2 regions of the Chryseobacterium tructae genome follow, and region 1 is predicted to be linked to the other one. Evidence: riboswitches for the same ligand, from Rfam matches in the RefSeq annotation. Region 1 holds a riboswitch; the other holds the start of a gene.

Region 1 (4,219 bases):
CGTTCCTTCAATTCACCTACCACAAACGATACCAGATACCAAGTTTGCTCAATAACCAAAACTTTCACGGCGGTTCTCATTCTTCAGCTTGTGGATCAGGGAAAAATTGATTTAAACAAAAAAATACTTGACTATTTACCGGATTACAAAGGAGAAGGCGGTTCTAAGGTGTCTATTCGTCAGCTATTGAATCATACATCCGGAATGAAAAATACAGATACAGCAAGAGACGAAAATTTTTTAAAATACGGATTGGGATTCTATAACAGACCCTACGAATTAAAAGAGATTGTCAATCAATTTTGTTCCAACCCTTTGGTTAATGAACCGGGAACAAAGTTTGACTACAATAATGGAGAATACATGATCCTTGGTCGAATCTTGGAGGTCGTTTATCAAATGACTTATGAAGAAATCCTGAGTCAAAAAATCCTTGTCCCTCTAAAAATGAATAATTCAGGACTTATTTCCCATTACAAATTGATAAAGAATCTAGCTACGCCATACTACAAGGACAAGAATCTTGATCATTTAATTCCAAATATTCCAATTTATGTGGGAGATTTTTCTGCTGCAGGTGCAATGTATTCCTGTACATCCGATTTAATCAAATTTAACAATGCTCTTTTTGATGATAAGCTTATCAAAAAAGAAACTTTAAACCAATTGTTAACTCCTGGTCTGGATGATTATGGATATAGTGTTTGGATTCGTGATATTGAAAAATACAAGCGAATGGAGCGGTATGGAAGAATAGCAGGTGCAAATTGTGTATGGTTCCATTATTTGAACAATGGTTTAAGTATTATTATTTTATCAAATACCAACCTGACTGACCTGGGGGATTATGCCTCAAAAATTGGGAAGGCTATTCTTTAAACTCGTCCATTAAATTTATATATTTGAACCATTAAATTTTTTTCATCATGATTTTCATAAACAAAGCATTCTACGTATCTGCTTTCAGTATTTTTTCTTTAGCCTTCGTGAAAGGTCAAAATAAAGTTCCTTTTGGTGTTGTAAAAGCTGAAGAAGGATATGCCAATGTACGTGTTCATAAGGATAACTACAGAAAAATTGTAGATAAGATCAGAATGCGTAAAGGCGATGTATTTGTTTATGTAAAACCTGCTCCGGGAGAAACGGAATGGATCTGGATCAAATATCCTGAAAAGCAAGATGATGACAAACCTTTTGTACGATATGAAACTCTTGACAAAGAAGGAATGGTTAACAAAGAACGTATTGCCTTTGTGGATCAACTTCCAGCCTATACCCCTTCCAAATCTAAGAATGGAAGATCATTGATCTTCACTGATAATTCCGATCCCAAAATTCCTACTGCACAAAGAAGTAAAGTCGTTATTGATGTTTACCCATCCAATGCCGGTTACCGTAAAAAGGAAAAAGATGCAGAAGGAAAACTTCTTACGATTGATAAAGTTAAACCGTGGGGAATTGGAAACGACCTTCCTGAAGGGATGACTGAAATCAAATCCATCAGACTTCAACAGCCCGGAAGAGGTTCTGTTTTTGTAAGAGAAGCCATCAAAAATATGTTCCAGCCTACTATGGACTTCAATAATGTGGGAGTGACCGCACTCGACAATGATAACATTTTTCTTTATATGATCAATGGTTCGGGAGAATATAGATATACGACTTTATGGACGATCAAAAAGGGAAGAGTAATCAGCCAGATTATTTATCATAATCCGGAATAAATTTATTAATTTTGCAGCCGAAAAAGTGTAACGCTTATTCATCATAGAAACTGGTTCTGTATAACCACAGATTAAAAGGGAACCGTGTGAAAATCACGGACTGTCGCGCAACTGTAAGTAACTGTAATCTTTATCAAAAGATCCACTGTGCGAGGCATGGGAAGGAGATAAAAGATGTTACAAGTCAGGAGACCTGCCACTTTCTTAAACAAGAAACTTTCGCGATTTGAAGTTTTATTGATCTGATGGATTGTTTCAGGGATTTCCAACGTTCCTGTCATCATTCTGTTGTTTTGATACTATTTCATTTCGCCTTAATTAATAATGAAATATGACTACAGAAGAAAGAATTGAAGCTGCCGAAACCAGAATCTTTAAAGCGGTATTCCCTAACACAACCAATCATTACGATACTCTTTTCGGAGGTACTGCCATGCAGCTTATGGATGAAGTAGCCTTTATTGCTGCGACCCGTTTCGCAAGAAAAAGGGTAGTAACAGTAAGCAGTGATAAAATCGATTTCAAAAAGCCTATTCCTGCAGGAACTATTGTAGAACTGATCGGAAAAGTCTCATACGTTGGAAAAACAAGTATGAAGGTAAACGTTGAAATCTACACTGAGCAGATGTATTCTTATGAAAGAGAAAAAGCAATCGTAGGTGATTTTACTTTTGTAGCGATTGATGAATTCAAGAAACCAATCCAGATACTATAAATAGAAAAGTTTCGGGCGGCCTTTGGCCGCCCGAAACTTTTTATGATATCTGTTTTACTCTCAATATCTCTGTTTTTACTGATACCAGAAGGACTAGACAAATGGCTTCCATACATTACAGAAGCAACAATAACATCCAACCTCCCTCTTCCAGCTTCCTAACTTAGATTATTTCAAAACTTTTTCTGTTTCAAGGCTTTTACTTAATAGTAGTTCAAAGGCCTCTCCCATTTCATCAGAAGCTCTTGTAATTGCATTTTCAAGCATATTTCTGATCTGCTTTTCCGTTACCCCCGCTTCCGTCCAGCTCTTTCCTGACGTATAAGAATTTAGGATAAAAGGCATAATTCTATCGATAGAACATGCAAAAATAGCATCTGGAGTAGCCTCCTCTTCAAACTCAAGCCATAGATTGAAAAATTCTGTACGTAAAGGCTCATCAAGAATCCCAAAGATCTTCTGTGCAGAAATCTTCTCTCTTTCAAACTTTCCTACCATAGCTGCTTCATCGAAAAGGAAAGTATCTCCTGCTTCAATTTCCACAAGGTCATGAATGGAAAGCATTCTTATGACTCTCAGCAAATCAATATCCGCACGGTTTTTCGCATAAGGATAAAGGATTTGCGCTAGAATAATGATCTGCCAGGAGTGCTCTGCTGTATTCTCTCTTCTGGAATCATCTGCATTATAATTTCTTCTCTGTACGTTTTTCAGGGCATCTACTGCCAGGATAAAATCGATCTCTTTCTGAATTTTCATCTTACTTTTCTCTATTATATTGATCTGATGGATACACCTTGGTTCTGGTTGTCCATTTATTGTTTTTCTTTTCTTTTATCGTAACTTTTACATAATCCTCATTGGTAAGGTCTTCTTCTTTTTCAAGAACCTTATCAAGTCCTTTATTAGGAATTACTTCAAATTCTGTGGTGAAAAGTCGGCAGCAGCCATCCTTTCCAAAGGTAATAATGCGCTTACGAACCGGATCTGTTTCAAAAAAATCAAAATTATCTGATCCCAACTCTGTAAGTTCTTTACTTTTTACAAACGACATTCTGGTACTATTGAATACATATACATCATAAGACGCTGAACTGTAATTCCCCATATTCCCATTTCTTATCGCCAGATCTTCGGTTCCGTCAAAATTGAAATCACCAAAAATCAGAGGGCTTTGCTCTTTCGCCAGCGGGATTATTTTTCCACGTTCCAATCTCTGTCCCTTTCCAAGATATAGCACCAGATTATCTGATGTAAAAGTTTGTACTTTGCTGTTTTTATTATCAAACAACTCCACTGTACCTTTATCCATACATTGATCATCAAAACAATTATTGATTGTAATAATGGCATCATAGTTTTTCGAAGCATCTTTTACCTCAAACTGATATTGCCCGAAACATAAAGGGCCTAATAATATAAAAGCAGATAAACTCTTGTAATAATTTAAAATATTCATGTTCATAGTAATATTGGATTCAAGTGTTTTATAAAAACGTCCAAACAAAAATACGAATCATAGTTCCTATTTCAAAACTCAGACGTATTAATATGATGATAAACAATAAGGACTAAATAATCACTGGTGAAACAATAAAGCCAAAGTACAGCTATTTGTATTTTGTTTTGAATCATTTTATAAATCCTAATTACCCATATCTTTTCTCATAAACTAATGGAGTACTACCTTGGAAGGATCTAAAATATTCTTACTATTCAATCTCAAAATAAAATTCTCGCGTTTTACTTCAAAAAATGGGTTGCTACTCCTTCCATTCAC
Region 2 (4,219 bases), on a different contig from region 1:
CGGTTCTGTCATAATTTGGTACCATATATCCTCCGGAATTGGCAACAAATAATTGATTCCCTACAATTTCCATTTCTTCCGGCTGATATCCTACTGTTGCAGTTCGCTGAATGGTAAGGGATACCGTATCTATTTCTGCTACTTTTCCTTTGGGAGCCAGCGGGTTGATATCTACAGGTCCTGCATAACTGCTGGCATATGCTTTTCCATCTTTAAAGGTCATGTATCTGCAATTCTGTAAATAAATTGATTTGATATGCTTGGCGGTTTTGGCCTCCAGCACTTCGATAGTATTGGAAACATTAACTACAATGTATAGTTTACTTCCGTAGATTTTAATATCATTTCCTACATCCCCCAGTTCTTTTAAAACATTGGGATTGATCTCTGAATAGATATTTCTAAAATAGGTTCCTTTGGTATAATCAAAAAAATCAAGAGTGCATTTGTTGCTGCCCATATTTCCTTCATTCAATACATAGAATCCTTTTATTGCCGTATTCTCAACAGGGTTAAGCCCTTCCACAACTTCCATAGGAATAATGACATCATCGGTACGACAGGAAACAAGCGCAATCAATGTCAAAAACAGAAAATAAATATTTAGCTTTTTCATAAATTAAAGTTTAAAGTGAGTCTGAAGTTTCTTCCCGGCATAGGATAATTGAGTACCACATCATAATACTGGTTAAAAACATTATTCATTTCCAGATTGATTTTAAAAGGATGTCCGGCCAGGCTCAGTTTTCTCTGAATAGAAAGATCGTGGGTATACCAAGGCTGAATAAAATTATACTGAATATTATCCAGCTGCCCGTCATATCTTTTTCCTACGTAGATTGTACTGTAATTGAAGCTCCAGTCTTTATAATCAGCCATTAGGGTAAAGGATCCGCTATGCCATGGTGTATAAGGGATCTGTTCTCCATAATAAGTTTCTTTCTCTCCGGCATTATTTGTTATGTCCTGAGCCTTCTGATAGGTATACGATAATAATGGTCTAATTTTCACATTCCCCAACATCATTTCAGCCTGTACGTTTACATCCGCTCCAATGATTTCAACCTTCCCAAGGTTCACCATCATCCAACGAAACATATTGGTGGTTGGCACAGCCACAATTTTATCTTTTACTCTGTTATAATAGCCGTCTACTTTTACATAAAGACCTTTAAATAGGGAATGATCATATTTTTTCTGATAGGTAAACCCCACGTCATATTGATGAGTAAACTCAGGTTGCAGATAGGTATTTCCAACACTCGTATAGTACAGGTCATTAAAGGTGGGTAATCTGAAAATATTTTTATAGAAAGCTCTAAGGGTCAGCTCTGGTATTGCTTCCGGCTGATAGCTCATAAAGAAAGCGGGTGTCCATTCTCTCCTGTCATCAGGGCGCTTATTCATTTTTACTTCCTCAAAGGTAAATGTCCCTAAAAGGCTTCCTAAAAACTTAAACCTGTTCCATTGATAGGTAGAAGCTAAAGCTACAAGCGTAGTATAGCGGGTAGGATATGAAAAATTATACAAATTAGCATCCAGATTATTGTACTGAAAATCTCCATTCAGACTGACATCCCAATTAGGATTGATGGAGTATACATTGGAAGAGGAAAGATAAACCTCCCGTTGAATATAAGTATTGATGGCGGGCATCGCAGACTGAGACAATACAGTATCATTAAAATAAGTATAATCATAAGCAAACTTTGCCTTCAGCTGAGTTTCAAGCTTAGGAAACAGCTTTTTTCTGAAATTGGCCTGCACAAAATAATTTTCATCAAGCATTCTTGCTCCTCTTGCTTTGAAACGGTTCTTCACAATAGGTGCCGGAATACCTCGATTTGAAATATATCCATACCCACGTATATTCCAGCTTCCGTTATTTAAAGTTCCATTAAGAGCAGTTTCAAAGCGCTTTGCTTTAATGTCGGAGTCATATCTTTTGGAAATGGTATCAGAAGCAGTAGCTCCATTAGGATATTTCCTGCTATAATGGAATTTATAAAGACCATCACTTTGAAGGAATTCTGCACTGACACTTGCTGAAATTCTTTTGGAAATCTTTTGCTCTAAACGGAAAGAAGGATTAAATAAATCAATAGAAGCACTTTTTGCTCTGATCAAAAGATTGGTTTTCTTATTTCCTGTGAATACAGGCGTTTTGGGTTGCAAATAAATAGATCCTGATGATCCGAAGTCTTTTGCGGGCTGAAAAATTTCACTTTTCTGACCATTGTACAAGGAGATCTCTTCCAGATCATCCAGAGAGTACCTTCCCAAATCTACCAATCCGTTTTGAGCATTCCCCAACTGGATTCCATCATAGAAAACACCTACATGCTGGCTTCCCATACTTCGAATGTTGACCGTCTTCAAACCTCCCATGCCGCCATAATCTTTAATCTGGACACCGGAAAAATACCGTAAGGCATCAGCAACAGAATGACTGTTGAGCCTTTCGAGCTCTTCACCCTGTAAGACCTGCGCAGGCAAGATTTCTTTAAAGTTCTTTTTGTAAATATTGACCGTCTTTATGGCTTCTCCTTTAATACTGTCTTTTTTCCTGGTTTGGGAAAATAGAATTTGAGAAGTCAACACGAATACCGTGAAAACAGTTTTATGGAATTGAAATGTAGTTAGTTTTGCTATCATTAGCTCATTCATGGATCATGATGACGCTAATGGATATAAGAAAAGCAACGACAAAGCACAGCTGTCACTGCACAGAATCATTGTTGTCCTAAGCTTTATTCCACGAAAGCGTCAAACGTTTATTATTTCTGGCAGGTCTTCTGACTTACTCCATTTTTGAAATCCTTCCCATTCCTAAAAACAGTGGATGTATTCTTCAAAAACTTTGGTGCGGAGCTTACAGCAGCGGGTCTGTTCCGGATTTTCACCGGATTCCCTTTTAAGAGCTTATTATGGCTCACCAAATTCCGGCAAAGATATAAAATTCCCCCCAGATACGATGGTATGCAGAATAAAATGATTATCAATCAGTAAACATGAAAAATCCCGCCATAATGTGACGGGATTTAGACAATCAATTTTTGTTGAATTTTTCTGTTTTTAGCAATGATTATTTTTTCACAAATTCACGATCGCTCAGCGTTTTCATAAATAGGATCAGATTGGTCTTTTCCTGTTCTGAGAGAGGAATTCTGTTTCCATTATTTTTAAAAACAGGATCAAGATTATCTGCAGATAAGACTCCTTTATCAAAATAATCAAGAACCGCTCTTAGTGTTGGGAATTGTCCATAGCTTCCATAGGGTGCAGTATATTCTACATTTCGTAAAGAAGGAACCCGAAAACTCATATAATCTGCTGGGATTCCTGTAACTCTTCCCCGTCCGGCTTCATTGGTATCCGGATTTACAGGAAACCCGATATTTCTGAAACTTTGATCGGTAAACAATTCTGTACTATGACAACTCACACATTTCTGTTGAAAAGTCTGATATCCCAATGCTTCGTTTTCCGTGAAATTTTCTCCTTCTTTTCTTTTTACCTTATCATATTTGCTATTGGCAGAAATCAAAGTGTATTCATATTGGGCTATACTTTTATAAATTCTTTCAGCAGTAATGGTTTCGTCTCCAAAGGCTTTTCGAAAAAGATCTTTATACATCATATCATCTCTTATTTTTCCTATCACTTCCAGAATAGAAGACCCCATTTCTTCATGAGTGATAATAGGAACCAATGGCTGATTTTCCAATTGAAGAATATTGCCATCCCAATTATAAAACTTCATAAACAACATATTCTGAATAGCAGGTACATTTCGCAATCCTACTCTATTCTGAATTCCTATTCCCCGTGCATTATGATCTGCAAAGGCATTTCCCTGGATATGACAACTGGAGCAGGAAATACTATTATCTGCACTCAGCCTTTTCTCATTAAATAATTTTTCCCCCAACTCTATCCCATATTTTGTAGGTCTGTTAGAGTTCACCGAATTGTTTAGTTCCGGAAATCCAGACGGAATATTGAGCGAGACCTGTGGATTATCGCCAGAAATAGGTTCGTAACGATCGTTATTACAAGATATTAATAGAATAATAATGGCTAAAATGCTTAATCCTTTTTTCATTGCAGCAGAAAGAAGTTTAGTTTTCAACAGCACTCACTGAAAACATTCCGGAAATATCGCTTGAGCCGTTTCCACCGAGGTTATCAACAAATTTTACCATTTGGTTAGCAGTAT

Evidence for each region. A riboswitch is a leader RNA that binds a small molecule or an ion and turns the genes downstream of it on or off. The one in region 1 is predicted to bind cobalamin.
Region 2: it holds a riboswitch for cobalamin, as region 1 does, so the genes downstream of both, QWZ06_RS24460 (TonB-dependent receptor plug domain-containing protein) here and QWZ06_RS06715 (acyl-CoA thioesterase) in region 1, are expected to answer to the same signal.

Annotation. Positions count from the first base shown of each region.
Region 1 covers NZ_JAUFQR010000001.1:1,382,974-1,387,192, reverse strand. Annotated here, with positions in the region: gene QWZ06_RS06725 (serine hydrolase domain-containing protein) at 1-879, shown strand, start outside; gene QWZ06_RS06720 (hypothetical protein) at 927-1,724, shown strand; cobalamin riboswitch at 1,759-1,939, shown strand; gene QWZ06_RS06715 (acyl-CoA thioesterase) at 2,056-2,439, shown strand; gene QWZ06_RS06710 (HD domain-containing protein) at 2,608-3,198, opposite strand; gene QWZ06_RS06705 (XAC2610-related protein) at 3,200-3,898, opposite strand.
Region 2 covers NZ_JAUFQR010000003.1:162,014-166,232, forward strand. Annotated here, with positions in the region: gene QWZ06_RS24455 (YncE family protein) at 1-616, opposite strand, end outside; gene QWZ06_RS24460 (TonB-dependent receptor plug domain-containing protein) at 613-2,655, opposite strand; cobalamin riboswitch at 2,769-2,955, opposite strand; gene QWZ06_RS24465 (cytochrome-c peroxidase) at 3,086-4,105, opposite strand; gene QWZ06_RS24470 (MbnP family protein) at 4,122-4,219, opposite strand, start outside.